Regions from separate parts of the Psychrobacillus sp. FSL K6-1415 genome, predicted to be linked through region 3. Evidence: predicted binding sites of a transcription regulator. Region 3 holds the regulator's gene; each other region holds the start of a gene.
What was found. The regulator LexA, encoded in region 3, represses DNA repair genes until DNA is damaged. The targets are predictions, from matches to a motif close to CGAACATATGTTCG.

Region 1: a site for LexA is predicted at 6,924-6,937, ahead of recA (recombinase RecA). Genes of this name have one in related genera too.
Region 2: a site for LexA is predicted at 7,968-7,981, ahead of MKY60_RS07485 (YolD-like family protein). Genes of this name have one in related genera too.

What each region holds. Positions count from the first base shown of each region.
Region 1 is NZ_JBBOOQ010000001.1:1,553,146-1,563,781, reverse strand. Features, by position in the region: gene MKY60_RS07280 (2-oxoacid:ferredoxin oxidoreductase subunit beta) at 1-296, opposite strand, end outside; gene MKY60_RS07275 (2-oxoacid:acceptor oxidoreductase subunit alpha) at 283-2,037, opposite strand; gene MKY60_RS07270 (stage V sporulation protein S) at 2,257-2,523, opposite strand; gene MKY60_RS07265 (TIGR00282 family metallophosphoesterase) at 2,608-3,405, opposite strand; gene rny (ribonuclease Y) at 3,499-5,055, opposite strand; gene recA (recombinase RecA) at 5,767-6,837, opposite strand; gene MKY60_RS07250 (competence/damage-inducible protein A) at 7,017-8,273, opposite strand; gene pgsA (CDP-diacylglycerol--glycerol-3-phosphate 3-phosphatidyltransferase) at 8,288-8,866, opposite strand; gene MKY60_RS07240 (helix-turn-helix domain-containing protein) at 8,921-9,781, opposite strand; gene MKY60_RS07235 (DUF3388 domain-containing protein) at 9,798-10,595, opposite strand.
Region 2 is NZ_JBBOOQ010000001.1:1,611,544-1,622,179, reverse strand. Features, by position in the region: gene MKY60_RS07520 (MFS transporter) at 1-190, shown strand, start outside; gene MKY60_RS07515 (class I SAM-dependent methyltransferase) at 642-1,205, opposite strand; gene MKY60_RS07510 (hypothetical protein) at 1,251-1,460, opposite strand; gene MKY60_RS07505 (RrF2 family transcriptional regulator) at 1,488-1,901, opposite strand; gene MKY60_RS07500 (AraC family transcriptional regulator) at 2,396-4,003, opposite strand; gene MKY60_RS07495 (ABC transporter substrate-binding protein) at 4,108-5,085, opposite strand; gene MKY60_RS07490 (glutaminase) at 5,990-6,982, opposite strand; gene MKY60_RS07485 (YolD-like family protein) at 7,344-7,718, opposite strand; gene MKY60_RS07480 (NIPSNAP family protein) at 8,152-8,457, opposite strand; gene MKY60_RS07475 (DUF3291 domain-containing protein) at 8,701-9,171, opposite strand; gene MKY60_RS07470 (hypothetical protein) at 9,427-9,567, shown strand; gene MKY60_RS07465 (M48 family metallopeptidase) at 9,764-10,636, opposite strand, start outside.
Region 3 is NZ_JBBOOQ010000001.1:1,720,697-1,731,332, forward strand. Features, by position in the region: gene MKY60_RS07985 (hypothetical protein) at 1-71, opposite strand, end outside; gene MKY60_RS07990 (hypothetical protein) at 398-937, opposite strand; gene MKY60_RS07995 (peptidoglycan DD-metalloendopeptidase family protein) at 1,544-2,119, shown strand; gene lexA (transcriptional repressor LexA) at 2,306-2,926, opposite strand; gene yneA (cell division suppressor protein YneA) at 3,100-3,417, shown strand; gene MKY60_RS08010 (YneB family resolvase-like protein) at 3,414-4,064, shown strand; gene MKY60_RS08015 (DUF896 domain-containing protein) at 4,127-4,360, shown strand; gene tkt (transketolase) at 4,447-6,447, shown strand; gene MKY60_RS08025 (YneF family protein) at 6,657-6,875, shown strand; gene MKY60_RS08030 (alpha/beta hydrolase) at 6,938-7,867, opposite strand; gene MKY60_RS08035 (hydroxymethylglutaryl-CoA lyase) at 7,879-8,775, opposite strand; gene MKY60_RS08040 (acetyl-CoA C-acetyltransferase) at 8,882-10,063, shown strand; gene MKY60_RS08045 (DUF3886 domain-containing protein) at 10,072-10,335, shown strand; gene MKY60_RS08050 (ATP-dependent Clp protease ATP-binding subunit) at 10,567-10,636, shown strand, end outside.

The DNA of each region.
Region 1 (10,636 bases), 170 kb from region 3:
CCTATTGCAAATCCATCACCATCACCACCAGAAGCAATAACATGTAAATCTTTGTTTGCCATTTTTAATCCCTGTGCAATTGGAAGTGCACGACCGTGAATACCATGGAAACCATATGAATGAATATATCCAGAAATACGCCCAGAACAGCCGATACCAGAAATTACAGCTAAATCATGTGGTTGAATGCCAACATTTGCTGCAGCACGTTGAATTGCTGCCTGCACCGAGAAGTCACCACAACCTGGACACCAGTTAGGTTTTACATTATTACGAAAATCTTTAAATGTTACCATCTGTTAGCAACTCCTTTACTTGTTTTGCAAGCTGTAATGGTAAAAATGGTGTGCCATCATATTTTGTTACACTTACCAATTTATCATGACCGCCAACATTCATTTTAATGATATTTGCTAATTGACCAGTTGCATTATTCTCTACTACTACTACTTTTTTCGCTTTTGCAACTAGTGAGTGCATTTCTTCCACTGGGAATGGATGAATTAAACGAATATGTGCATGATTTACTTTAATATCACTTTCAATAAATGTTTGTTGTAATTCTTCTAGCACTCCTCTAGTAGAGTTAAAGCCAACAAATAGTATATCCGCTTCTTCGTAAGGTGCGTTTACGTATACCGGCTCTTTGAAGTTAATATGCTGAAGCTTCCCTAAACGTTTATCCATTTGAGCTTTACGATTTGTTGCTGCCTCAGATGGTTTACCTGTTTCATCATGCTCAACCCCAGTTACATGGTGAATTGCATGCTCTGTACCCGGTAGAACACGTGGTGATATTCCATCTTCCGTTACTTCAAAACGCTTGAAGTATGATTTATCTTCAGCTACAGGAATTTCATCATTTTCTACTAATTTACCACGACGGATTTCAACCTTAGAATAATCAAATGGCTCTACTGTTTGTTTACCGAGTGATAGTTGTAAATCTGATAAAATAATTACTGGAAGCTGCAATTCCTCCGCAATATTGAAAGCTTGAATAGTATCATAGAATGCTTCTTCTCCAGTACTTGGTGCAATAACCACCTTTGGAATTTCTCCATGAGTTCCATAAATCATTTGCATTAAATCGGATTGTTCTTGTTTAGTCGGTAAACCAGTTGAAGGTCCCCCACGCTGTGTATCCACAATTACAAGTGGTTGCTCCGTCATACCGGAAAGACCAATTGCCTCCATCATCAGTGAAAGCCCTGGACCTGCAGATGCAGTAAAAGCACGAACACCACCATAGTTTGAACCAATTGCCATTGTAGCAGCAGCAATTTCATCCTCTGTTTGTATAACAGCTCCACCAAATAATGGTAGTTTTTTAATCATATATTCCATAATTTCCGATGCAGGAGTAATCGGATATGCAGCCATAAAGCGAACACCCGCTGCTAATGCACCAAAAGCAATCGCATCATTTCCTATCATAAACATCCGATGTTTTCCGTCAGCAGGCGCAATTTCCCACTCACCAAGACGATCTCCCAGTTGCTCAGCCATTGTTTCAAAGCCCTGTTGAATAGCTTGCATGTTTTTTTCTACTACTTCTTGTCCCTTTTTACCAAAAATTTCATCTACTACCCCTTGGAATACTGCTTTATCCAAGTTAAGTAGTGCAGCACTTGCGCCAATTGCTACCATGTTTTTCATAAGAGATGTTCCAAGTTCTGCAGCTACCTCTGTGAAAGGAACAATATACATTGGTGCCTTACAATCTTCAGGTGCTACTGGTGAGAATTTCGCATCTGCCAAAACTACACTTTTTTCCGTTAACTCTTTGTAGTTGACATCAATTGTTTCTTGATCGAATGCTACTAAAATATCTAAATCATCTGGAATTGTACGAACTTGCGTTGGACGTACACAGATTTTATTGTTTGTATGGCCACCTTTAATTCGAGAAGAGAAATGACGGTATCCGTACAGATAGTATCCTAGGCGGTTCATCGCCATTGAGAATATTTCTCCTGTACTTTCAATACCCTCTCCTTGCTGCCCTCCTACTTTCCAAGAAAGCTGTTGCAACATATAAACATCTCCTTACTATTCGATTAAATACTAATTTCCTTCATAAGTTTATCACGAACTAGCAGTTATCACTATGTATTCCCCGTATTTTTATAGAAATTCAGACCTTTGACGGAAACGTAGTGTCACAAATTATTCGAAAAAAATCTATAAATTCATTTAGTTAGTACTAATTATTAAAAAGAGAGGTCGCCTACTATAAAAGTAGCGACCCCCCGTCTATTTTGCTTTTTTTTCAACAAGTAACTTTAAAGCTGTTCGATCTTCACCTGATATGACAATATCGGTGAAGGCAGGAGAACAAGTTAGGTCTGTTCCACTTGGGGCTACAAATCCTCGGGCAATTGCTATCGCTTTGATAGCCTGATTTAATGCTCCTGCTCCTACTGCTTGCATCTCTGCATACCCTTGTTCTCTAATTACTGCAACTAATGCCCCAGCAACTGAATTTGGGTTTGATCTGGAAGATACTTTTAAAGAATCCACTATCATTTCTCCTTTTGTCGCTATATTATGAACTTGCTTCTGGTTCATAATCTAACTTATGCGCAGGAGTAATCTTTTAGACTTTTAGCCTTTAAATGGGTAATCCTCGTTTATATAAATTCGTTCCTGGTGTATTGCTTTCCCAGTGGTATTGTCCACTTCTACAAAGAAACCGCTAAGCACAGAACGTCCGGTCTTTGGTACTTCAAAACGAGCTGGCATATTCGTTTGAAAACGGTAAAGAACATCTTCTTTTTTCATACCTAGTACCCCATCGTATGGGCCTGTCATACCAACATCTGTGATATAAGCAGTACCTCCAGGTAATATACGGGAGTCTGCAGTTTGAACATGCGTATGTGTTCCAACTACAACAGAAGCTTTTCCATCTAAATGCCAACCAAATGCGATTTTTTCACTTGTAGCTTCTGCATGAAAATCTACAAAGACAATTGGTGATAGTTTTTTCGCATCTTCAACCATTTCAGTAGCCATCTTAAATGGATCATCATGGGGTGGTAAAAATGTGCGGCCATGCATATTGATCACTGAAATGGTATGACCCCCTTTAGAGATGGAAGTCATCCCTTTACCAGGTGCATCCTCTGAAAAGTTCGCAGGACGAATTAAATAATCCGTGTCATCGATAAAATCCATAATTTCTTTTTGATCCCAAGTGTGGTTACCCATCGTTACTACATCTACGCCCATATGGAGCAATGATTGAAAAATACTTTTAGTAATCCCACGACCTGCAGCTGCATTCTCCCCATTAGCAATAACTACATCTACATTATATTTTCTTTTTAATCTTGGTAAATAATCTTCTAATGTATCTCGTCCCATCGAACCAACGATATCACCTATAAATAATATTCTCATTACTATTTCATTCCTTTCACGAAAAAAAGGCTTCATTTCGAAGCCTTTTTGTTAATACTAACTTAGCAAACAGTAGAACACCATTATTGAATGTTATTTTGCATATTCTACAGCTCTAGTTTCTCTAATAACAGTCACTTTAATATGACCAGGATAATCTAATTCTTCTTCAATTCGTTTACGGATATCTCTCGCCAAACGATGAGCAGTTAAGTCATCAATCTGATCCGGACGAACCATTATACGAATCTCTCGACCAGCTTGAATAGCAAATGATTTTTCTACACCCTCATAGGATTCAGAAATTTCTTCTAATTTCTCCAAACGACGAATGTAGTTTTCTAATGTTTCGCTTCTTGCACCAGGTCGTGCTGCTGATAATGCATCGGCAGCCGCCACTAATACGGCAATAACAGAAGTAGCTTCTGTATCTCCATGATGGGAAGCAATACTATTAATGACTACTGGATGCTCTTTATATTTTGTTGCAAGCTCAACACCAATTTCTACATGGCTGCCTTCCACTTCATGGTCAATTGCTTTCCCAATATCATGAAGTAACCCTGCACGTCTTGCAAGTGTTACGTCTTCACCAAGTTCTGCAGCTAATAACCCAGCTAAATAGGCAACTTCTGTTGAGTGTTTTAATACATTTTGACCATAGCTTGTACGATAACGAAGTCTACCTAGAATTTTCATAAGGTCGGGATGTAAATTATGAATTCCAATATCGAATGTAGTTTGTTCACCAATTTCGCGAATTTGCTCATCTACTTCTCTTCTAGACTTTTCTACCATTTCTTCGATTCGTGCAGGATGAATTCGTCCATCCTGTACCAGTTTTTCAAGTGCTAAACGGGCAGTTTCTCTTCGAATTGGATCAAAGCCTGAAAGAATCACAGCTTCTGGAGTATCATCGATAATTAAATCAATACCAGTTAACGTCTCAAGTGTACGAATGTTTCGACCTTCACGGCCAATAATACGACCTTTCATCTCATCATTTGGCAAGTTAACTACAGAAACAGTTGTTTCTGCAACATGGTCTGCTGCAAAACGTTGTAACGCAAGGGAAAGAATCTCACGAGATTTTTTATCGGATTCTTCTTTAGCTCTAGTTTCCGATTCCTTTGTCATCACAGCAATATCCGTAGCAAGTTCATTTTCTACTTCTTGAAGAATTATGGATTTCGCCTCTTCACGAGTTAAAGTAGAAATTCTTTCTAGTTCAGTTTGTTGCTTTTTAACTAGTTCATCCACTTTGCTTTCTTTCTGTTCGATATGCTGTTGTCTTTCAGTTAGAGCATCATCTTTACGCTCAAGACCTACTTCTCTCTTGTTTAGAGCATCATCTTTACGATCAAGGTTCTCTTCTCTTTGTAATAACCGATTTTCCTGTTTTTGCAGTTCGCCTCGGCGTTCACGGATGTCAGATTCTGCTTCATTTCGTAATTTGTGAGTTTCATCTTTGGCTTCTAAAAGTGCTTCTTTCTTCAACGCTTCCGCTTCTCGCTTTGCTTCATCTATGATACTTGCTGAAGATTGTTTTGCACCAGTCACTTTTGAATCGTTCACGTTTTTCAGATAAATATAACCAACAACGGCACCGACAATCAGACCAAGCAAAGCGGAGATGATAATTTCTGTCATTCGAACACCCCCTAATGCTATACTTTTTAGTTTCAGTCGGCACGTATATACAAAAACATATACGTAATGCCTATAATCATTTAATAATAAAGAAATTATACAATTTTAATTGTATAGATGTAGAAATACTCTGTCAAGGAAGGGAAGTATAATATATGAAAAGTAGGACAAAATAAACATCTGGATATATGTAGTTTCATTCAAGCGAATAAAAATACAGTTTTTATTGAAAATTATGGCTAGGTTTGAAAAAGTCTACTTTAAAAAGCATAGGCTTTCTTTACGGTCAAAAACCGTTTCTATCTTTTTTGAGGGCTTTGGTCAAACATCCATCTATATTATACAGATGGACTTTTTGGAGAGTCTGGTCGTGACTAACGTCACGACTAGTCTCTCTATTTTTCGGTAACCTTATTGCATTTTATATAACTTTTGAAAATAGGTTAGTGCGTTTTTGTTTAACTAGAGAAAAGATGATTCGTATTCAAAGTGAAAGGTGGCGACTCTCCCACGATCAGTGAGAGTGATGAACCAAGATGTTGAGCGCAAGCGACGGTGATGGTGCATCGCTCACCCATGCAGAACGAGTCCAACTGAAGAGCAAAACAGCTGCATTATACATTCTTAAAGACCTGTGAACCCAGTATTCACATTACATGTTTATAAACTTTCAAAAAAAATCTCTCAAATGAATGAGAGACTTTCTGGACTTTATTCTTCATCTAATAGTAATTCGAACTCTCCGTCTTCTTCCTCTTCGACTTCATGTCCACCAATCGTTAGTGAACTTGCCGCCATTCCAAGTGATTCACGGATTTTACCAGTTATTTCAGATTTAATAGAAGGATTTTCTTTTAGGTACTGTTTTGCATTTTCTCTACCTTGACCTATGCGCTCTTCATTGTACGCATACCAAGAACCACTTTTTTGAATAATATCAAACTCTGATCCTATGTCAACTACTTCTCCTTCTTGTGAAATCCCTTCACCATACATAATGTCTACTTCTGCAGTTTTAAATGGTGGAGCTACTTTGTTCTTAACTACTTTAATCTTGGTTTTGTTCCCCATAATATCGGTACCTTGTTTGATCGCTTCTGCACGTCTTACTTCTAAACGAACAGAGCTATAGAATTTAAGCGCACGACCACCTGGTGTAACTTCTGGATTTCCGAACATTACTCCAACTTTTTCACGAATTTGGTTAATGAAAATTGCAATCGTATTCGATTTATTAATTACACCTGATAGCTTACGCAATGCTTGTGACATTAAACGTGCTTGAAGTCCGATATGAGAATCTCCCATCTCTCCTTCAATTTCCGCTTTTGGTACTAATGCTGCTACCGAGTCAATTACTAAAATCTCAATTGCTCCACTTCGTACAAGAGCTTCTGCTATTTCAAGTGCTTGCTCCCCTGTGTCTGGTTGCGATAACAGTAATTCATCAATGTTTACACCAAGTTTTTGTGCATAGACTGGATCTAAGGCATGCTCAGCATCGATAAACGCAGCTTGACCACCAGTTTTTTGTATTTCTGCGATGGCATGAAGAGCAACAGTTGTTTTACCTGAACTCTCAGGACCATATATTTCAATAATACGTCCTCTTGGATACCCGCCTATTCCTAGTGCAGCATCCAGTGCTAATGAACCACTAGAAGATGTAGAAATTTCTAGATTTGTTTTTTCTCCTAGTTTCATAACAGAACCTTTACCAAATTGTTTCTCTATTTGTTTTAACGCCATATCTAAAGCTGCTTTACGATCATTGTTAGCCAATTATATTTCCTCCTCAAAAGAAATGATGATGTTTTTTATTTCTATTCTTACTATACTCGGTCTTTGAGAAATTTACAAGAAAAAAGCGAACGTTCATTCGTTTATTTTTTATAACTATTTAATTTTGAGTGTGAAAAACGACTCAAAATTAAATTTTGGGCCGTTTTTATAAATCAAAATTAAATTCCTGATAATTTTAGTTCCCGCAACAAACGTATCAAATAATAGATTGTAAACTTCACTGTTCTAATTCTATTCGTGTTTCGTAAACCTGATAGATTAAGCTTATATGTTACTGGCTTAGTATCGCCTAATGCGATTCCAATCCAAATTGTACCTGCCGGTTGACCCCCATGACCATCAGGACCCGCTGCCCCGGTAATGCCCACACCGATATCCGTCTGAAACTTTTCTTTAACTCGAAGAGCCATTTGCTCAGCACACTGACTAGAAACAACGCTGTATTTCTCAATAATATCAGCATCAACACCTAATTGGTTAATCTTCACATCTTCTGTGTAGGTAATCATTCCACCCACCAATGCTTCTCCCATTCCTGGTACTGCAGCAAGCTCCGATTGGAAAAGTCCCGCCGTCATACTCTCTGCTGCTGAAATAGTTAGGCTATATTCAATAAGGATTTCTCTCAATTTCGATGGTAGAGAGTCATTATTATAACCATAAACAAATTTACCTACACGGTTGAGGATTTCAGCTTGTAACATTTCTATCTTTTTCCAAGCTTCTTCTTCAGAATTACTTTTTGAGGTTAAACGAAGGGTAACCTCACCATCAGATGCAAGTGGAGCAAGTGTTGGATTCGTTTGGTTCTCTAAGAGATCCTGCACTTCTGTTTCCAATTCTGCTTCTCCAATTCCATAGAAACGGATAACATGGGACAAAATAACATTTTCATCCAAAAGGAGTTGAGGTAATAATGGCTTCGCTTCGAATTGGAACATTGGCTCCATCTCTTTCGGCGGTCCAGGAAGTAGCATATATGAATGACTATCCGTAGAAAGTAACATCCCTGGTGCCATACCATGTTTGTTTTCCAGCACGGTGCATCCTTCTAAAACAAGTGCTTGTTTTTTATTGTTTTCCGTCATTTTACGATCCATACGCTTAAAGAAATCTTCAATATACATGATTGCATGATTATCTAGCACTAAGTTCATACCTAGATGCTTTGCAATAGTTTCTTTCGTCAAATCATCTTTTGTCGGACCTAATCCCCCTGTGAAAATAATAAGGTCTGCTCGTTTCTCTGCAATTTTAATCGATTCTAACAGCCGATTCGCATTATCTCCAACAACCGTGTGATAGTAAACGTCCAGACCAATCTCTGCTAATTGAGTGGAAATAAAACGGGCATTTGTATTAGAAATCTGCCCTAGTAATAACTCTGATCCTACTGCAATAATTTCTGCCTTCATGAAGAACTTCCTTCCTACTTAGAATCTAGTAACACTTTGCGGTTCAAATAAAAATAATCCCATCCAGACCAGACCGTAAAGAATAGACATACATACAGCATGATCATATCAAATGGTATATGGAACATTTCAAAGAATATATTACCCAATAAAAGGGAGGAAATCGCAACAATTTGTGTCCACATTTTTATTTTACCTAATTGATTGGCAGCTACTACCTCGCCTTCATTCGCTAATATCAATCGAAGACCAGTAACTGCAAACTCACGGCTGATAATTAATATTACTACCCATGATGGTGCCATTCCAAACTCAACTAAAATGATTAAAGCAGCTGAAACTAATAACTTGTCTGCTAAAGGGTCAAGAAATTTCCCCATATTCGTAACTAAGTTATATTTTCTAGCGTAGTACCCATCGATAAAGTCTGTAATCGAAGCAATTATAAAAATAATAGCACCAACTAGATGTCCAACCGGAATAGTTGCTCCCAATAAAGTAATATCTCCCCAATTGAAGTCTACAAGCATAAAAAACATAAAAACAGGTATTAAAAATATACGAAACAAAGAAATTTGGTTTGGTATATTCATTTTCATGGAAAAAACTCCTTTCAATTTCAAATAAAATAGCCATCACTAAGATGACTATTTGTTGAACTGTATTACTACATTTTGAGCAACTTCTGTGCTTTTAAACTCTACCACTTCTTCATTTATTGTAACAGTATTCCCAGGCGCATGCCCAAGACGTATACGGATTTTAGAAAATGCATTTGCATCAAATTCGAAGGTTTCTCCAGCCTTCACCGATTGATCCACAAGAATTTTGTCATTTTCATCCCTAATATTCAACCATGTAGTATTTGCTGCGACCAATTTTACTGCATAATTTTCTGCATTGGTTAAATTATACGTTGAAGTTACACCTTGTATATCTACGAATGATAACTGCTGTGCAGGTGGTTCTGGCTCTTCCACAACTTCTTCTACAGGTTCTTCCTCAACTGGCTCTTCTTCAGAATCAGGTTGTATATTTTCATTGTCCTCAAAAGTTGGTTTATTCTCTTGCGTTAACTCGTCGTTAGTAACTTCTGTATCCGGATCATCGGCTCTATTTTGGTATAAAAACCAAAACATTACGATAATTGCAATAACAAAAACTACAACCATAACCATTGGGAAAATCTCCATCAATTTACTTGACGATCGTCCTCCTAATGCTCGTCTAGATGGTGTTGTAGGAATATTTTTTGTTACTTCCTCATTTGATGGAGAAGGGATTTCTGATTTATACGTTTCTAATAATTCGTCTCCATTCAATCCAACTGCCTCTGCATATTGTTTAATAAATGCACGAACATAAAATGCACCTGGCATAGTTGCATAATTACCTTCTTCAATACCTGCTAAGTACCGTTTTTGAATTTTTGTTATTTCTTGCAAATCGTCAATACTATAACCCTTTGCTGTTCTCGCTTCTTTTAAGCGAGCCCCAAGTTCAGTCAATTAAAACACCTGCCCATTAAAAATTGAATCCACCAAATCCCGTCATTCCTTTGTCAGACATTCCGTGGTTTTTTTCCATCATTTCATATGTGATTTGCTCGTCCGGACTATGACGAAGCTCGATAATATAGTCAAAATCATCAAGAGAATACTCAGAATGCTGGATGAACATATCAGGATGTTCCACAACCTTGATAGTCGGCATCCGCATCATTTCCCTTACTAACTGTAAATGCTTTTCATCATTTGATTTTCTTGTTACAATACCATCTAATATAAAAATATTACGATCACTAAACTCGTCTCCTGCCAATTGACTTCTAATTGTTTGTTTGATCATCGTAGAGGACAAGAATATCCATTTTTTATTTGCACATACACTTGCTGCTACGACTGATTCCGTCTTCCCTACTCTTGGCATTCCTCTAATTCCAATAAGTTTATGTCCTTCTTGCTTAAAGATTTCAGCCATAAAATCTACTAAAAGACCAAGCTCATTACGAACAAATGTAAATGTTTTTTTGTCGTCTGCATCACGTTGAATATATCTACCATGACGAACTGCAAGACGATCTCTTAGCTTAGGTTCCCTAAATTTAGTCAATTGAATCGTTTCCATTGTTGAAGCGATATGTTCAAAACGTTCAATGTTTTCTTTTTTCTCTGCTTTTATAAGCATACCCCGTCTGCCTTCATCTACACCATTAATCGTTACAATATTAACTCGAAGCATACCAAGTAAAGAAGCAATGTCACCTAAAAGTCCTGGACGATTAACTTGAATTTCATATTCAAAAAACCATTCACTAGCCATGTTATATCTTTCCCTTCTCTATAGATGACGTTTCACTTCAT
Region 2 (10,636 bases), 110 kb from region 3:
CTTTAATAATTCCGCATTACAAATTGGTATTTCACTTGGGTCAGCAATTGGTGGCCTAGTATTAAATCAAACGGGCTCAGTTTCTAGTACAGCTTGGTTTGGGAGCGGCATTGTCATTATTGCGTTATTATGTGCTATTATTTCTATTACGAGACCTATTATATCAAGAGAAAAAAAGGAAGCGGTCTAATTTTCCCAAATGGTTAAGCGCTGGCGATTGTAATATTAAAGTTTATTTTGTGCCATTTCAAAGAGTGTATTTATAAGAAGGGTAACTCCTCAAAATATAAATGCACTCTCAAATGCTGTATTAATACTATTTTATTTATTTTAGAACTTGTTTTAAAAAACATATTTTTCCTTCGTATCTTCGCTGTTTACCCTTTAGTCTTCAGAAAGTAAATTCGACTCTCCGTCAATTTCTTCAATGACCCCTGTTCTTTTATTAAATTTTCGAGATATATAGTACTGTTGCTTAGAGTAATTATAATATTGGAAGTCAATTGAACAATATTATTCTTAAAATATGCTTATTGTACGAAAAAATAGACCATCAAAATGATGGCCATGTTACTAAAGCACTTTTATATTAAATACTTTAAAGATACTTAATATCTTTAATTAAGATAAAAGTCAACCGGTTAATTCGTATTCTGCGCAATGAGCATGTATAGAGATTCCGTCGGGAAAAATTTCTCTGTTATCTGGAACCCTGCTTCTTTCAGTTCCTGCTCCATTCCTTCCATGGTAATTCTCGGTGCTTTCTTGGAACTTCCTTTTGGTTCAAGTTCCAAACAGATTAGATAGCCTTCTTTTTTCAGTACTTTTTTCATTTGCCGTAACAGCGGAGCTAGCGGCTGAATTTCATGTAGTACCAGGGAAGCAATGATTATATCGATAGAACCTTCAGGTAAACAAAGAGCCTCCATACTGCCCTGTACCGAGACAATATTACTGAGCTGTTCCTCCAAGGCTTTCTCATTTATTATTTCCAGCATGGTAGCGTCGATATCCAGCGCATATACTTTCCCTTTAATTCTTTTTGCCGCAGGGATGGAAAAATAACCGGTACCAGCACCAAAGTCCAACATGCTGTCCGTTTCTTTTACAGGAATCATGTTCAACAGCTGTTCCGGTGAGAACTCTTTTCTTCGTTCAGGACTTTCCAAGTAAGATAATTTTCCTTTATTGTGCGAGTGATGCATATAAATCCTCCTTTTTTAAGCAGCTATTTAAGCGTGCTGTTACTACTAGTTAAATTTTTCTTCTATCAGTTCTGCATTTACAGCTATAGCAGCCATACTGCCTTCCCCCGCAACAATAATTAGTTGAGAGGGACCAGCAATTCTTGTATCCCCGCAAGCAAACCCCCTTTCAGTTTTACGTCTTGATCTTCCAAGTACTAAAGCAGCATTCAGTCCAGCCTGCCCTCCACCAATAATAGCGCAATCTATTATCATCTTTTCCTCTCCATTTAAAATAAAAATTTAACTTTTTACTTCTTTCAGTTTGGATTCTGCCTCTTTAGCAATATCGATCAATAACTTTGATTGAAGTTCACCTTTCATATTCTCCTCTGCCTGCCTCATGACATTCTCAATCAAGCAGCCTTCATGATGAATGGAGCAGTCAAATAAGCTAGTATCTCCTTCAATCGCATTTATAACATCCAAAAAGGATATTTCATGTTTTGTCCTAGAGATTTTATAGCCTCCCTTCGCTCCAGGCGTCGACTCAATCAAACCTGCTTTTGTAAGTTTGGTAAGTATCTTAGAAAGATACGTCGGGGAAAGATGCTGCATTTCGGCTAATTCCTGCACTCCCACCAAGTTTCCTGCAGGCTGCAGTATTAAATGAACCATCGTATGTAAGGCGTAGTTTGTCGCATTTGAATACTTCATACATTACCTCCTTATATTTAAAAGCGATATTAAAGACTTTTAATGTCTCTAATATAAATAAATTTATCACTAGACGTGCAAAATGTCAACTTGGGGGCAATCTTAGAACTAATTCCTAACCTATCAAATTTCCACTCCAAACTTTACATTCCATTTGAAATGGAAGCTAATTTATACTCTTCTCTTAATTCCTCTAGCAAAGCAATTCTTCTACAAATAACTCACAATGACCGACAAAGAGTACAGTAAAACAATTCATTTATTAAATTAATTTCTCCAAGTTCTTCTGCAAAAGTTCCATAATAACGCCTATTTGTATAGTTTAATCTGTATTGCCTTTTAACCTAACTGCTGCTTTGTTTAAAAAAAAAGAATAGTTCGCACTTTGAACTACTCTTTATTAAATATTAATTTCATAGATAGGGCATATTGGATTATTTTGCTTATACAAATATAATGACTTTCCAATATGTGTTCTAGTTATTGTTTCAATATTAAACTAACACTCTAAGTACATCGTCTATTTTTTTACTGCTGGCTATTTGGCCATGGTTCATCCATGTCATAAAATCGACTTCGAACGCACGACAATTTCTAACAGCAGGGATTTCCTTCCAATGAGGGTGATTAATCTGACGCCTTTCTGCCCCTATTTCTCCTTCATGCCATTTATCAAACACGAAGAAAATATAATCTGCATCTAGTGATTTTAACCATTCCCATGATACACCTGCTCTACTCTCCTCTAGAGTTAACTTCTGAATCTTAGGATGAAGTATAATTCCTAAATCCTCAGTAAGAAAGGACTTTGTATATTGTTGATCCATAATAATGCAGTCGCTCTTAAATCTTATGAAGGCATACGTTTGACTTTTCTTGGAATGGTTCAACAAATTCCTTGCGCTTGTTAATTTTTCTTCATATTGCTGAATGGCAATCTCTGCTTGTTCAACGCGTCCCAATCGTTTGGCTAGTGTTCGTAATGTTAAACGCCAGTCTGCATCATCTTTTGAAATAATTTCTGTATTTGCAAAATTCTTACATCTCTCATATTGATTGGAATGGTACTCGTATTCACTTTTACGTGCAATAATTAAATCCGGCTCATATTCCGAAAGTGATTCGTAGCTTTCTTGCAAAACATTAAAAGTTGGAACATGTATTAATCCAAGATAATCTAGCTGCCCCCATGCTGGGTGAGCCCACTGAACAACAGGGGTAATCCCTAAAGTTACTAGTAAATCCTCCATAAATAATGAAACAACACGAATAGTACTTTGGTTTTGTTTACGATACTGGCCCGGAGCTAAACCCACAGACTTACTAAAGCATCTATTAAAGTAAAACTCATTGTTGAAACCAACATGATTAGCAATCTCATGTATGCGATCCTCTGTTTTTAATAGTAAATGCTTCGCTTGATCGATCCTCAGATTATTAACAAAACCAAGGGGAGTTTGTCCAGTAAGCTTTTTAAAGATTTGTGAGTATTGCCATGGAAGCATGTTCACATCTTCTGCAAGTGTAGCCACTGTCACCTGCTCGGCAAAATTGTCTTTTAAATATTTAATCGAACCTTTAACTGCACTATGTAAATCCGGTAAAGGTGCTAAACTTTCTTTTTGTTTAAGCACATACCTAATTAATTCCTCGAATCGTACATGATTGTAATATCGCATCAATTCGTCTTTCTCATGACTTTGCCGTTCAATTTCCTCCAACAAATCAATACACTTTGAAAATGGTACACAATTCCATAGACCAGTGCCTGTGAAAATGGAAGATTTGTACTGATCATTAGAACTATCCGAATTTGGAATTTGAATCACATTGAATGTAATAACATAAAAAGAAATGCTATTTTTATATGGATAGATATGAACGGCTTGATTTGGTTTCACGATAGCTATATTACCTCTGACAATTCCTTTCGCACCATATCCAATATCCATATCTGCCTCGCCATCCGTTATTGCAATTAACATGTGTTCACCAGAACTACTAAATTCTTCACCGTTCAGTTCATTCAAATTGATATGTCTGATTCCGACCATAATGTAAAAGACTGACGGATAACAAGGAGGAATCACTTCACTACACAATATACATCATCCTTTCCATTACGATAATTATAATCTTAAAGAGAAAGCCCTTCAATGATACTGAAGAGCTTTCCCATTTCTTTTGCTATATAAATATGAAAGCTCTACTTCACTATTAATCTTAGTAAATCTTCCATTTTCATTGTGTTCGCTTTAATAGCCCCTGATTGCCAATGAGATCGATCCAGTTGATAAACATGGTTGTTTTTTACAGCAGGAATTCCTTTCCATAGAGGATCTTGAAGCAGTGCAACAGCCTTCGCATTAGACTCCGAGTCCCAGGTACCATTGGAAGGGAATATGATAATATGATCAGCGTTAAACTCTGGGATTTTTTCCTGTGAAATAACATCATGTGCCTGGATATTTTTCACCCACTCAAACGGTTCCAAACCAAGGTCTTTGTAAATCATTCCCGTATATGGATTATTCAGACCGAATAAACGCAATTCTGGTTTGTCTCCTACATCCAGACGTACTACAGCAACTGTCTCGCGTCCAATAGCCTCTTCCAATTTCACTTTGGTGTCGGCAATCTTTTGCTTGTAATCTGCTAGTACAGTAGTAGCCTTTTCTGGAATACCCAATAATTCAGCGATCGTTTTGAGAGTCTCTTCTGCATCCCAAAGTACTTCATCAGGAACGCGATAAGTAGGTGCGATTTTAGAATACAATTGATAAGATTCATCCATTCCCCCAGTTAGGATTATTAAGTCTGGATTTTTTTCCAACATTGCTTCCAAACTTCCTGTGATATCAAATAACGGAACATCTGACAATCCTAAATAATCTTGTTTACCCCAGCTTGGATGGTACCATTGCACAATTGGTTCAACACCTAGTGCCACCATATAATCCTCTAAGTAAATCCCTGCTATTCTCTTCGGCTTGACAGGAATTTCAACCTCGCCAAAAGCATCTTTAACCTTCCTTGTGTCAGTATTCTCTTCCTTCTTACTAGTTTGTTTATTGTCTTCAACATTCGTGGATGTTTCCTTTCCATTATTACATGCAGCCAAACTTACCATAATAGTGAGTAGGACCACCAACCAACTAATCTTTCTTAATTTTCGCTTTGCCATAATATACTCCCGCTACTTTATTTCCTATTAATACAATTAAATGATTATGATTATCATTATCATTAATCTCACTTATCATTATATTCTTTATACATAACTGTCTCAATGCACATATCTAAATCTATTTTGCACAAATACTATAACTACAACTTTTTAAATACATCAAAATGTCTTTTTAAAAAAACAATGTCACCAAACCAAAATATATAATCTATCATTCCATATTTAACTAACTTGTCGTATTAGTATAATTTAAGTGTAATGTCTCACAATGGATTGACGAAATCTACTTAATGTTTTGGACGTAAAAAAGACCATCAAAGTAAACTGCCCCGTAAATGTTAGCCACCGACTAACATTTACGGGGTGTTTTTATGTGAGTTAAGCTACAAACGTTAGAACGCTATTTAACTGGAACGAAAGCTATCAAACCATTGCATAAAAGTATTGGCGCAGCAAATTCACTGGTTATTACTCGGGTAAAATAATTTTTGAATAAAAAAAATAGACCATCAAAATGATGGTCGTGATTAACTAAAGTGCCCGCTAGCCACACGTGTAGCGCGAAATCAACGCTACACCACAGAGAATATAAATGTGAAAAACGAGTATAAGATACTACGGCTGAGATAGGAAGGATAGTGAACTATGATGCCATCGAGTCCGTTCTTTAGTCTGACTCCAAAGAACACGGTTCAACACAGACTGTCGCACTCAATATGGGTAGCACTCATGGGAGATTAATCCTGCTCAGCTTTTAAAAACTATTTCTGATCCTCTTTTGTTATGCAATTTAATAGTTTTTCAGCATTTTTTAATTTTCATGGGAGTTAAATAAGGGGTTAACGATTAGCGTAATATTCTTTTGGATTTGTTATTCCATTTTTGTGATAGCACACCACATTTAAAAAATATTAAAGTCCCATTCTCTGGATATTTGCTTTAACAGCATAACTCCTGCAACACTATTACCAAATTCATCAATGGCAGGACCATAAATCCCTATTCCACAGCCATCCATAAATGGGGAATCACCGGATCTACCTCGCGGGGGAATTGCTGCCAATATACCACCCGATACACCACTTTTTGCAGGAATACCTACAAATGCAGCAAATTTACCAGAAGCATTGTACATACCACATGTGACCATTAACGCTTTTGTTAACCTAGCTACTTCCTTAGAGAAGATTTGCTCCTTACGGATAGGATGAAATCCGTCATTTGCAAGGACTAGGCCAATCATGGCAACATCTTCGGTAGTTACTTCAATTGAACATTGCTTTAAGTATACTTCTAATGCTTCTTCTACAGTACAATCTAAGAATCCCATCTCTTTTAGATAATAAGCTAAAGCTCGATTTCGATGAGCCGTTTGCCACTCAGAATGAAACACTTCCTCATTGATAGTTGGATATCTCCCAACGATTCTTTCTATTAATAGAAGTATAGATTCCACTTTTTCGACAGGATTTCGTCCACCTAGTAATGATGCAACTGTGATTGCTCCAGCATTTATCATCGGATTAAAAGGTCTTCCAGGTTTATGAACTTCCAGGCGAATAATCGAGTTAAAAGCATCCCCGGTTGGTTCGACGTCCACCCTTTCTAACACATAAGAAATTCCATAGTCTATACATGCAGCTATAAAGCCAATTACCTTCGATATACTTTGTAAAGTAAAAGCGGTATCAAAATCACCCGTCTTTACCATTGAACCATTTGAATCAATGATACAAATACCTAACTGTGAAGGATTTGCTCTTTCTAACGCTGGTATATAGTTAGCACATTTCCCTAAATTCGTATAAGTTCTGCTATCTTGTACCCATGCTTTTATTTTGCCATGTTCATGATTATTAAATATATTTTGTGTATCTTGCTGTACAACTTTCATATCTTTTCTTCCTTTCGGTATCTAGTGCACAACTGTGGCTTAAATAGCCTAGTAACTACATACATATATACCACAAAAAAAACAAGAAATCTAACTACATTTTCTTTATAAAGGAAAGGTATAAATTCGGTTTATCGAAATAGTAGATGAAGTCAATAGAAAGCTTCTTTTTCATATTCTAAGGGTTCTAATTTTTTCTCCATTTTCTTTATTATTTAAAGTATTGTTCAAAAAGTGCTTAATGAGCTTTCGGGCCGCCACCTAACTTTCCGATCACCTATTCTTGAGAACGCTGGATGGATTGTCACATGAACCGTAAACTCCTTGAAATACTCGAAATGAGCAAGTAAAGTCTTGCTTATTAATCCATAATAGTTACATCTACTATTTCATCTAATTTTAATTGCAACAAAGAAAAAGGATCTTCTAGTTCCATTACTCTACTTCGTAAATCTATACTTTCTACAATACCTCTGTTGTAAATGAATGCTCCATCTCTCCACATCTTCACTTTAGTATCAGCCTTACTTTTAATGGCTATATCCAGTGTGTGATGTATTGCATCGTAATCCCATTCGTCTAAATCTGGTTTAGGTTCTCTCTTAATTTCTTTGCTATACTCTCTAAGTAAAGCTACATGTTCTGGAAGCATCATCGCTACCCACTTCTTACTTCCTCTATCTTGTGCCTTAGATAAGTCAAGGATTTGTTCAGATTCGTAAAATTTATCGTTCATACAACTTCACGCTCCTTATGGATGATGGGAACACATGCGAGCACATTATCAATAATAAAATTACGTTTAGCATTTCGCTTAAAACAAAACACTTGAATAGTATCCCCTTTAATCTTCAAGACTTTTACCTGCCTCTGGCTTATATTACACTTAGAATCCATATACATTAACTCAGCGAGCTGATTACGTTCCATACATTTCATTAAATTTATACGCACACTCGTTCCCTCCATTCTTATGCTTAGTATACGAACGTTTGTTTGATTTTAAAACTAGTAATTTATGGACAAATAAAAAAACGATTTACCCATATAGAGTAAGTCGCAAATTTTAATCATTTAATTAACTGGTTACACTTTCAATGAAATCAATAATTTTTTGTGTAACTTCATTATTAAAGCATCCGTTTGGTAATATATGTATAATTATTAATTCACTCGAAAACAGGTCTCATAAAGCTTCTCTCATAACTTAAAATACATCTTGTTTCCTCTGCAAATTTATAAGCTTCCTGACATTCTGCATCCAATGCCATCTTTCTTCGGTACTCTTCATAAGCAGTCAAACTAGGGAAACTGAATAAGGCATATGCAATATTATTAGCACCTTCATGTGGGAGATAATAACCTTGATGTGTACCACCTAACTTATTAACTAATCGAATCCACATTTTACTATATACTTCGAATTCCGTTAATTTATATGGGTCAATAATGTATTTTAAATAGCATGTAATCATCTAATTACCCCCTTTTTCTCATCATAACATAATATTTATCTAACGATTCCTTTCAATAGAAAATTCTAATAATTATTATTTGTACATGAATAGATAAATAAAAAAATCCCGGTCAAATTAATGAACAGGACAGTAGATTTATTTACTATTTAGTTTTGCAATCATACTTATAACAACGCTTTTGTTCCAGACATGAAACAGATATTATAAGTGTAATTTGTTTAACTAAGTACGCTTTTTACTTCAAGAAGATTTAATCAAGATGGTCTCCCCATTTTCATCAAATGCTTGCTTAAAATCAAATGCAAAAGGTGTGGAGCCGTTCTGGATATAATAGTTATATCTTTTGAATGCCTCCTCCCATGAGACATCCTTGACCTTTTCTGTCCACCATACTACATATGAAAGATGTTTTTCTGGATATATCTCAATCCATTTGTTTCTATCCCGTAATGCTTGCAAATGCTTTCCTGAATAAGTAAAACGATATAAGGATTGAATGTCTTTCCATACTGTTAATGTAAGAATAGGAGAACCATTACCCTGTATGGTTTCTTCAGAGATAGTGACTCCATCAGGTGAAAATGCCTCTACAAGACCAGATCTAGTTGCATGACGATATACTCCATCTCCCACTTGAAAAAATTCACGAGAGGCAGAGTGATTATAAGGGTGGTTTAGCCTACCAACAGTATAGATTGATACTAATGTCATAAGGACTCCTCCATCATTTAGCCTTCACCTATATATATTCTAATATAAAGTGAAAAATCCTTCTTTTACTAACCTTATTAGTTAGATGAAAAAGTTTACTACAAATCCTTTTTGGCGAGGGAATTTCAATTCTTTTCAGAGATTCAATTTGGGGCTATTAAGAATTTGAAGTTATTACTTTTTTTCAAGAGCATTAGTATATCCGTATTTTTATTATGACTCTGTGCACATTAAACTTTAGGAGGTGACGATATCATGTCAAATAAAAGCAAACCAAACTTTAAAAAGAAAGAACCTAATTCAAGAAATGACAATCGTGAGGAATTTGCAGAAGACTTATATTCTAAGCAGACTAAGGGCAAAAATACACAACAAAATAACCAACAGAATCGATAATTCAACCATTAGCAGGATTTAATTATGGAACAACTCTTATCACCATGTAAAAAAGTCAATAAAACCTATTATTTATTCCTACTTCATTGAAACAAAAGATTGACTTCGTAAAGTCAGTCTTTTGTTTGCCCCTTTTTAAAAAACAAAATATAGAGGAAGATTAAAAAAATTTAATCCTTTGATGTTGTCGGCCTTTTTACTCTTTGGATTCTATTTCATTGGTCACATTAATAATTCTTTCAAGCGTAGTTGGATGAGAATATCGAAACCATTTAACGAGGAGTGGAGGATTCACCTCGTTCAAACCAGCTTTCGTAAGCTCTTGAAAAGTACTCACAGCAGCACTTGGGTCCTCTACTAACTCTATTGCATACTCGTCAGCTCTTACTTCTAGATATCTAGAAATGTAATTTGAAAGTGGACTTGAAGCAAATAATAGGAAGGAAGTAATAAGGAAAAACAATGGTAATGAATGGATAGCATTTATCTGTTTTATTTTTAAAATATGTTTAAAACGAGCGATAAACCAAAGCATTAATTTCGCTGTTAACCAAAGCCCTAAAAGCGTAGTTATAATGGAACGTGTTATTCCAAAATATATATGTTTCTCCACGTAATGACCCATTTCATGTGCCATAACGAATAGGATTTCACTTTCTGATAAGCGATTTAATGTTGTATCCCATAATACAATCCTCGAATTACTCCCGATCCCCGTAACATATGCATTTAGCGCATTAGTCTTTTCTGCCATATTTACTTCATATACATGTTCTGCTGGTATATTTGCTTGCTTGGACAATGTAAGAATTTTCGTCTCCAATTCTTTGTTAGTGAGTGGGTAGAAATCATTGTATAGTGGGTCGATTAATACAGGTTGAATGAACATGATGAAAATGGAGAATGGAATCATTAGCAAACTAGCAGTTAACCACCATTTCTTTGGATTCCTATTAATTAGCCAATAAAGAACAGTAACAATTACTACAGTCGTTCCGAAGTCCACCCAAAATTCAATTACATTATCACGCATCCAGGAATTGAAAGTCTGGGTACTGATTCCATAGTT
Region 3 (10,636 bases):
TGAGTAAAGGGACATTTGTAGTAATCATCTATTAGGTGATTTAGTTCTTTGTAAATTAAAATGATAGGCAAAATTACTCCCCCTAATGATCTATATTTCCTATTTTATATTATGTAACAAATTATGTGTAATTGGAAGGAATTTGACCTATAATTTTTGAAATGTTAGTAGCTTTAGTAAGTTTATATAATGCAATTGTATATAGTTAGTTATAAATAGAAAGATTGGAGGGGCTCGGTTTTATACGCGCCCCTCCAAAATATATACATTTCCACAAACAAGGAGGGCTTGTTCCTAGAAATGTGTGCTTTTCTCTGTTAGAAAAGGAGCCTTTTTCTTTATTTCAAGGTGTCACTGATGGCAAATACTGTTACCTTATTTTATTTTTTCATCCATACTACACTGCTAGAAAACTGTGCACTGTAAGTTGTCCCAAATATCTACCGGGATTTGGTGAGTAACCGGCAGCTACTGGAGAAGTTACAGTAGCATTAACTACAATACGACCTGTATTGCCTAGAAGGCCTACTCCAACTAATGTGTCACCGGATGTAATAGCAACGTCCTGAGAGCTACCTGAGTTTGCTCCATCAAAAAGTGGAATAGTAGCAATTACAATACCTAGAAGATTTACTACTTCTAAAGATGCAGTAACTGTAGCGGTTTCGTTTGCCGCAAAAGCATAGTAGGCGGAAATAGGTAATGCTAGAGTTAGAAGTGGCAAAGCTCCAATATCAAAGATACTTTGAAATGTCACTGTCTGATTGGATTCTGTGTTTGGAGACCAAATGTAAGCATTGCTTCCGTCTATTAACGGTGAAACCATTGCTGGAGGAGTTAATATTGCAGGCGTAGGAAGTGTTCCGGGTGGTGCAGCTGTATCTGCAATGACAGTTGTATTAGCTGGGGTAGTAAACTCTTGAAGTACAAGAACCATATAAATCACCTCCTTTTAATAGATTTGCCAAATTATCGGCATACAGTAATATATGTCCTATAAATTAATAGAACTAGTTAGATTGATTATCTCGTATGAATAAATAATATAAATATGGAGGGATTTGAAGTAGTTTGATATAGGTAGGTGATTTAAAGAGATACAACAAAACAAAGTATGGTTTTAAAAAATATATAAAACAGCTCACTTGGTTAATAACCAAGTGAGCTGTTTGTGTTTATTTCTAACTTTCTTTTTTCTAAGATTCTTATAGCATCTTTTAACAAATTGATATCGATCAAAATTTCTTCCTTCAGATGGTAGTTATTGCATCTATAGTAATCATTAATTAGCTTTTTTAGTTCTACTATAATTAGTTTCATAAGTTTTTTGCCCCTTTATAGTTATATAGGCTGACATAAAATAATATAATTAATTTAACCTATGTTCAATTATAAATACTAATACCCAAATTTACGCATTTTTAACCATTTTATTATTTTATTTGATAAATATAATGGCATTTGACTATTTGTTACTATTTATTTTAGCATTTACTAGTAAGGGGATATTGAATCTCTACTTAAATTAGAAGGGGGGGAAACATTGTTTATCAGACCATGCGAAGGAAGAATTACATCGCATTTTGGGGAAATTCGAAAGAATAATATAGTTAAAGAGCATAAAGGAGTGGATTTCGGAAGTGATGGAAGTCCGGTTATAAAGGCATCAGCAAGTGGAGTAGTGACGAGAGCAAAAGTTATAGGTGGCTATGGAAACACAATAACAATTGTCCATACTTTAAACGGTAAGAAATATGAAACCTTGTATGCTCATTTAAAATCTTTCACCGTAAAGATTGGACAAAATGTAAAACAAGGCCAACAGATTGGTATAAAGGGCACAACAGGAAATAGTACAGGAATACATTTGCATTTTGAAATTCACATACCATCTTACGAGGCGGGGCAGCCAAATGCGGTGAATCCTTTAAACTATATAAGCGAAACAGATATAACCGAAGTACAAAAACTTTTAAATTCAGTAGGTTATAAACTAATGGTTGATGGGATCGAGGGACCTTTAACAATTGCAGCAATTAAAGATTTTCAAAAGAAAAACGGCTTGGCAGTTGACGGAATAGTTGGGCCAAGAACTTTAGCTGCTTTAAAGAAAAAATAAAAAACACTAAGAGGAAAACAGAATATGTTAACTAAAAAAGAAATTCGGACAAAATAAAACCCCTCAACCATAAAGGTAAAGGGGTTTTTCGATGATTTCAACGAAAATGTCCACTTTTCGTTGAAATATGATATCGGCTCTTCGTTATCTTACTGACATTTAAGTATATTGTCAAGTCCGTTAAATCTATTGAATATTGCGGTAAACACCAACTACTTTTCCGAGAATACTAACTGAATTTACGATGATAGGTTCCATGGAAGAGTTTTCAGGCTGTAAACGGAAGTAAGATTTCTCTTTAAAGAATCGTTTAACGGTTGCTTCATCTTCCTCTGTCATAGCAACTACAATATCTCCATTATTGGCTGATTGCTGTTGTTTTACAACGACGTAGTCACCATTCAATATACCTGCTTCAATCATACTATCACCCATTATCTCCAACATAAATAAATTATCATCGGCAGTACCAAAAGTTTCTGGAAGCGGGAAGAACTCTTCTATATTTTCAATTGCGGTAATGGGAACACCAGCGGTAACTTTACCTACAAGGGGGACATGCACAACGTTTTGTTTTTCAGCAATACTACCTAATCCATCAAGAATCTCAATGGCACGTGGTTTAGTTGGGTCTCTTCTTATCAAACCTTTACTTTCCAGTCGTGCTAAATGTCCATGTACGGTTGAGCTAGAGGCTAAGCCCACAGCTTCTCCTATTTCTCGAACAGATGGCGGATATCCTTTTTTACGAACTTCTTCTTTTATAAAAGCTAGAATGTCTTCCTGTCTCTTAGATGCTTTTTTCATATGCTCACCTCTTTTAGAGTAATTAATCTCTATCCTTTTCTATCTTATTAATAGTATAACAGGCGAAGAACTTTAATGCAAACATAGGTTCTAATTGTTGTTGACAAAAACAAGTGTTCGCATTATTATTGAAATATACATTACGAACACACATTCTATTGGAGGTATTATTTATGACTTGGATTAAAGAAAACTATTTTCTAACAATATTTGTAGCGTGTAGTATTGCTTTTATAATGTTTATAATAATCTCGAATTCTTTTTCAACTGATGAGAGTCTTCATATTAATATAGAGCAAGGCGATTCTTTATGGGAGTTAGCAAATGAGTATGGCGTGAAGGAAGATAAAAAAGTATGGATTAATAAGGTTATAGCTATGAATAATTTACAAGATGGACATATTAAAGCTGGGGAGATGCTTAAAATCCCAGTGGAGGAAAAAAGTTACCATTTCAATCATGAAACGGAGATAGCGGGCGATACTAAATGAAATCAGTTATATATTGTCGAGTGAGTACTGAAAAAGAATCTCAAGAGACATCTTTACAAAGACAGGAGGAAGAGCTATTAGAATTTGCAGCGCTACACAATTATGAAGTAGAGAAAGTATTTATAGATCAACATAGTGGATATGATATTGAACGTGAAGGCTTATTAGATTTACTGGATTATATAAAAGAAAATGAAATTAAAGCGATATTTGTTCAAGATGAAACCCGGATTGGTAGAGGAAATGGAAGAATGGCAGTTCTGCATCTTCTTCAAAAAACAAATACCTCAATATATACTTTACAGGATAAGGGTGTTATCAATTTAAATGAAATGGATTCTATGTTACTGGAAATACTTGCGCTTGTAGAAGAATATCAAAGGAAATTACACAACGCTAAAATCAGAAGAGGTATGAAGAAAGCGGTCTCCGAGGGATATAGACCAGAGAAAAACTTAAAGACAAAAGGCAATCCTGAAGGTAGAGAAAGAATAGATGTTCCTTTAGCAGAAGTAGTCAGACTTCGGAATGCAGGACTTACTTATGAAGAGATTTCAATGACCTTAAAAGGTTTAGGATTTAATATTAGTAAAGCAACAGTACATAGACGTTATATTGAGTATATAGAAGCACATGGAGTGAAATGACTTGCACTCTGTGTGTTTTTTCCTTACCTTTATATTTAGATAAAGTGAAAGGATGAAATAAATTGTTAAGCAAAGAAAAATTAGCGAGAATTGGCGAGTTATCTAGAAAATCTAAAACATCGGGTCTTTCTATTGAAGAAGCAAAAGAACAAAGCTCTTTACGCAAAGAATATTTGGAAACTTTTCGTTCCACAATGAGAGATACAATCGAAAGTGTAAAAATAATTGACCCCGAAGGAAATGATGTAACACCTGTAAAAGTTCAGGAAGCAAAGAAAGGAAAGTTTCTGAATTAATTAATCATTTCAGAAACCATTGATAATACAGACATTCTTGTCTAAACTAGAAATATAGAAAAAATTTGTTTGAGAGGATGTCATTCATGTCATTACAATCCGATTTATTAGCAATTAATACGATTCGAACTTTATCTATTGATGCAATTGATAAAGCAAATTCTGGTCACCCTGGTTTACCAATGGGGGCAGCGCCAATGGCTTACACATTATGGACAAAACATTTACGTCATAATCCAAGTAACCCAACATGGTTCAACCGTGACCGCTTTGTGTTATCGGCAGGTCATGGCTCTATGCTTTTATATAGCTTACTTCATCTTGGTGGCTATGATTTACCAATGGAGGAGATTAAGAACTTCAGACAATGGGATTCTAAAACTCCTGGACATCCAGAGTTCGGTCACACTGCAGGAGTAGAAGCAACAACAGGTCCACTTGGTCAAGGAATTGGAATGGCAGTAGGAATGGCGATGGCGGAAGCGCATTTAGCTGCTACTTATAATAAAGAAAACCATTCTATTATTGATCATTACACTTACGCTTTATGTGGTGATGGTGATTTAATGGAAGGTGTAGCTGCAGAAGCAATTTCTCTTGCTGGACATCTTCAGTTGGATAAATTAATTGTATTATATGATAGTAATGATATTTCTTTAGATGGTGATTTAAATAAATCATTCTCAGAAAATGTAGAAAAACGTTTTGATTCATACGGTTGGAACTACATTCATGTAAAAGACGGAAATAATATTGAAGAAATTTCAAGTGCTATTGAAAAAGCGAAGTCTCAAAATGACAAGCCAACAATTATTGAAGTTAAAACTGTTATTGGGTTTGGCTCTCCTAACCGTTCTGGTAAGTCAGATGCTCACGGCATGCCGTTAGGAAAAGACGAAACACTTTTAGCTAAAGCTGAATATAAATGGTTATTTGAAGAGGACTTTTATGTTCCAGATGAAGTTTATGACACGTTTAAACAAGCATCAGAACGTTTAGGTATTCAAGAAGAGTCCGCTTGGAATGAAAAACTGAAGAAGTATGAGTCTGAATTCCCTGAGTTAGCTTCGACACTAAAAACTGCGATTTCTGGTGAATTACCTGAAAACTTTGCAGACGCTCTTAAAACATATGAAGCTGGTACTTCACATGCGACTCGTTCTGCTTCTGGAGAAGCAATTAATGCAATTGCTCAAAACCTACCATCTTTCTTCGGTGGTAGTGCCGATTTAGCGGGATCGAACAAAACAACTATGAAAAATGTTGGAGATTTTTCAGCTGATGATTATGCTGGGAAAAACATATGGTTTGGTGTACGTGAATTTGCAATGGGAACTGCTTTAAATGGAATGGCTTTACATGGTGGGCTAAATGTATTTGGAGGTACGTTCTTCGTATTTAGTGATTATGTAAGACCAGCAATTCGTTTATCGGCATTAATGGGACTTCCTGTAACGTATGTATTCACGCATGATAGTATCGCTGTCGGGGAAGATGGCCCAACTCATGAGCCAGTGGAACATTTAGCTTCTTTACGAGCAATGCCTGGATTATCTGTGATCCGTCCAGCTGATGCTAATGAAACTGCAGAAGCGTGGAAACTAGCTGTATCATCAAAAAATAATCCTACAGTTTTAGTTCTTTCTAGACAAAATTTACCGACTCTTGAAAATTCTGTTGAACTAGCTAAAGAAGGAGTTTCAAAAGGAGCTTATGTTGTAGCACCTAATGAAAAAGCGGAAGCAATCTTACTTGCAACTGGTTCAGAAGTAAGTCTTGCTGTTGAAGCACAACAAGCACTTTCTAAAGAAGGAATCGAAGTTTCTGTCGTTTCTATGCCATCATGGGATTTGTTTGAGAAGCAAGATTCGGCTTATAAAAATGCGGTACTACCATCTCATTTAACGAAACGTCTTGCAATTGAGATGGGTGCTTCATTAGGATGGCATCGTTATGTTGGATTTGAAGGGGACGTAATTGCTATTGATAAATTTGGTGCAAGTGCCCCTGGTGAAATTATAATGAAAGAATATGGTTTCTCTGTAGAGAACGTAGTTGCAAAAATGAAAGCATTACTTCAAAAGTAAAAAGTTGTACAAGCAATTCGAATACTTTGATATTAAGTATTCGAATTGTTTTTTTTATACGCGCAATTGCATGTGGTTGCTGTAGAAGATACCCTTTCAAAGTGAAGTTTCACTTTATTTAAAATTATAATAGAATGCAAAAAGAATCTATAGTATAATTTGGGGTGGTGTCTTGTACACGTAGATAAGTTCGTAAAGGAGGAGAATATATGCAAACATGGATTTGGATTGTTATTATAATTGTTGCTTTAATCGCTGGTGTGGCAATAGGATTTTTTGCGGCACGTCAATATATGATGAAATATTTAAAAGAAAATCCACCGATCAATGAACAAATGCTTCGTATGATGATGGCACAAATGGGTCGTAAGCCTTCTGAAAAACAAGTTAAACAAATGATGAATCAAATGAATAAAATGCAAAAATAAAAAAGCACTCAGCTGAGTGCTTTTTTATTTGAAAGAAACTTTACTTCATTTGAAAATAGATTTTATTTGTTTAGTAAGCCATTTTCTTGTAGGAAATCTGCAACAACTTGCTCATATTCCTTGCTGTTTTCATTGAAGGATTTAGCATGCTCACCAATATCAAATAATTCTAAAGTCTTTGGGCCTTGTTTTTTTTCGTATAAATCTTCGGTCATTTTAGGTAAGATAAAATCATCCTGCAAACTGTGGATAAACAAGACAGGTTTTTCAATCTTGTCTATAACATCAATTGGTGAGACGAGATTTAACGTATATCCATCACGAAGTTTCAAAAACAAATTAGCAAATCGAATGGCTAAACTAGTACGAAGTGGAGTCGTCTGTGTCATTATATGATAAACTTGCTGCTCAAAATCAGAAAATGCACAGTCTGAAATATAAAAATCAGCGTCATCTATTATAGAACCAGCATACAATAATGTAGTAGCAGCGCCCATAGATTCCCCATGGATACCTAAAACCGCATCTTTCCCAGCTCTTTCTCTTACTGCCTCAACAATAGATTGTAAATCTACCTTTTCGTAAAAGCCGAAACTAGTTGTCTTGCCACCAGAATCACCATGTCTACGATGATCGTAGACGACACTATTAAAGCCTAGTCTTTCGAACATACGAACGAAACGTAGTGAGTTAATTTTGTTTTCTGTAACTCCATGGCAAATAACGACATAATTATTTGTTTCTAATGGCTCGACAAAAATTGCTTTTAAGGAATATCCATTTTTAGATTCAATCCATTGTTCGGTTTTATTTACTGCGTTAAACCATGCTTCATCTAATCGTTTAGAAGTTATTTCACGGTTTAATATAAAATCATTTTCTTTTTTCTTCATATACATAAGCCTATTAGTTACAAAGAAACCAAAGAACGTAGCCATAGCGGTCAAGACACTAGTAAAAATACTCGTCCAAATAATTACACGTTTCTTCATCTGATCAACCCCTACTTACTTTTAAATAGATTATACATTCCCGTGTCTATCTGCCTGGACACATACGGTTCAACCACTTCTACTGCCTTAAGCAATGAGTCGAGATTTATATTCGTCCCAATGCCCATTTGATGTAGCATATTCACAACATCCTCGGTTGCTACATTTCCTGTAGCACCAGGTGCAAAAGGGCAGCCGCCTAGACCACCAGCTGATGTATCAAATCGATCAATTCCTGCTTGTAGGCTAGCAAGAATATTGGCTATTCCCATTTTTCTAGTATCGTGAAAATGAGCAGTTATTAGTGTAGCAGGGAATTCCTTCTTTAGTGAGTCGAATAATTCATAGCTTTCCCGAGGATTAGCCATTCCAATAGTGTCAGCTACGCTAAGTTCGTTTACACCCCATGAAACAAATTCCTTACATAATGCAAGCGTGTCCGATGAATCTACTTTTCCTTCATATGGACAATAAAATGCAGTGGATATACAGGCACGAACAAAATGACCTTCTTGTAATAGTTTTCCCACAATAGGCTTGAGTTCATCCATACTTTCTGTCGTAGTTTTATTAATATTTTTTTTATTAAAACTGTTTGAAACCCCAACAAAAACGGCGAAATTCTGTGCACCGGATTGTTTGGCTATTTCAACGCCCTTATGATTAGGTGTTAATACGAGTTGTCTACCCAACTTTTTAACTTGGGTGACTATTTCATTGGCATCTTTCATTTGTGGTACCCATTTTGGTGATACGAAAGAAGTCAATTCCATTTCCTCTATTCCTGCAAGTTGCAGTTTTTCGATAAAGGCTAATTTTACTTCTGTCGGCACCTCGTTTTTTTCATTTTGTAAGCCATCTCTTGGACCTACCTCGATAATTGTCACTTTATTTGGTAAACTAAACATAATCATCCCTCCCTCTTTATTGTAAAGAAAGGATGGTTAAACAAGCAAATTTAAATTTTGCTTTGTAGAAGTTTGTTTAATACAGGGGAAACAAGGAGGAAATCACGTGACAAATGAAGTTGTAATCGTAAGCGCAGTTAGAACTGCAATTGGTTCGTTTCAAGGGGCTTTGAAAGATGTGCCAGCTACTAAACTAGGTGCTATTGTAATTGAAAAGGCATTAGAAAAAGCAGGGGTTTCTAAAGATGCTGTGGACGAAGTAATTATGGGGAATGTCCTTCAAGCAGGTTTAGGACAAAATCCGGCTAGACAGGCGTCTATTCAGGCTGGTTTACCACAATCAGTTTCTGCTCTGACTATTAATAAAGTATGTGGGTCTGGCTTAAAAGCAATTCATCTTGCTACTCAAGCTATAATTGCAGGAGATGCAGATATTATTGTTGCAGGTGGAATGGAAAACATGAGTCAATCTCCTTATTTGTTGAAAAACGCTAGAGATGGCTTCCGTATGGGCGATCAAAAGGTAGTAGATAGCATGATTTCAGATGGGCTATGGTGTGCTTTTAATGATTACCATATGGGGGTAACCGCTGAAAACCTATGTGATCAATATAATATTACTAGAGAAGAACAAGATAAATTTTCTGCACGGTCGCAGAGCAGAGCAGCTAAAGCAATAGAAGAAGGTAAGTTTTCAAATGAAATCGTGTCTGTGGAAATTCCTCAAAGAAAAGGGGATCCAGTAATCTTTTCTCAGGATGAGTATCCAAAGAAAGGTTCTACGGAGGAAAAATTAGCGGGGCTTCGTCCAGCATTTAAAAAAGACGGTTCTGTAACTGCGGGTAATGCTTCAGGGATTAATGATGGAGCAGCTGCTGTAGTGGTGATGTCAAAAGCAAAAGCGGATGAACTTGGTCTTCAACCACTAGCTACAGTGGTAGCAAATGCATCTGCAGGAGTGGATCCTAGCATTATGGGGATTGGACCTGTGGAAGCAGTAAAAAAAGTATTAAACAAATCTCAATTATCATTAGCGGATATCGATTTAATCGAAGCAAATGAAGCTTTTGCAGCACAATCGATTGCTGTTGATAGAGAGCTATCCTTTAATCATGATATACTAAATGTAAATGGTGGAGCGATTGCATTAGGTCATCCAATTGGGGCTAGTGGTGCACGCATCTTCGTTACCTTACTTCATGAAATGAAGAGGAGAGATGCGAAAACCGGTCTAGCAACACTTTGTATCGGTGGTGGCCAAGGAGTTGCAACCATAGTTAAACGTTAATAAAGAAGGTGAACATATTGGCTAAGAAAAAACAAAGACAACAACAGGTAAAGCCTGCTAAGCAATTGGATGAAGGGAATTCATTGTCTGACCAACTTTCTTCTGACGTTCTAGCAAAACTTAAAGAAACGAAGAAACAATTAGTAACTGCTGAACAGGAGAAAGAGGAAGAAAGACAAGCACAACTCGCTTTCGAAAAGAAAGAAAAAGAAAAAAACAAATCGTTTGAAGAACTACTAGATGAATATGGCTTTGGTGGCTCTAAGTTTTAGGTGAATTAGAAACAGTTTAGTAATCCAATAAATGGATTGCTAAACTGTTTTTTTGATTGATAATTATATTCATTACATAGTTTTTAGCGAAACAACTCTGTCTGATAAGAGTCAGCAAAATAGATTCAAAAGCTAAGCATCTTATTTGAAAGTCAAAAAAGGTCAGTGTATACTAATCTCAAAGGTTAAATATAGTCAAAGTCAAATAGTTAAATATAGGAGGAAATAAATATGAAGTGTCAACATTGTAGTAAAAATGATGCAACGATGAGCCTGAAAGTGCAGTTGAATCATCAAGGAA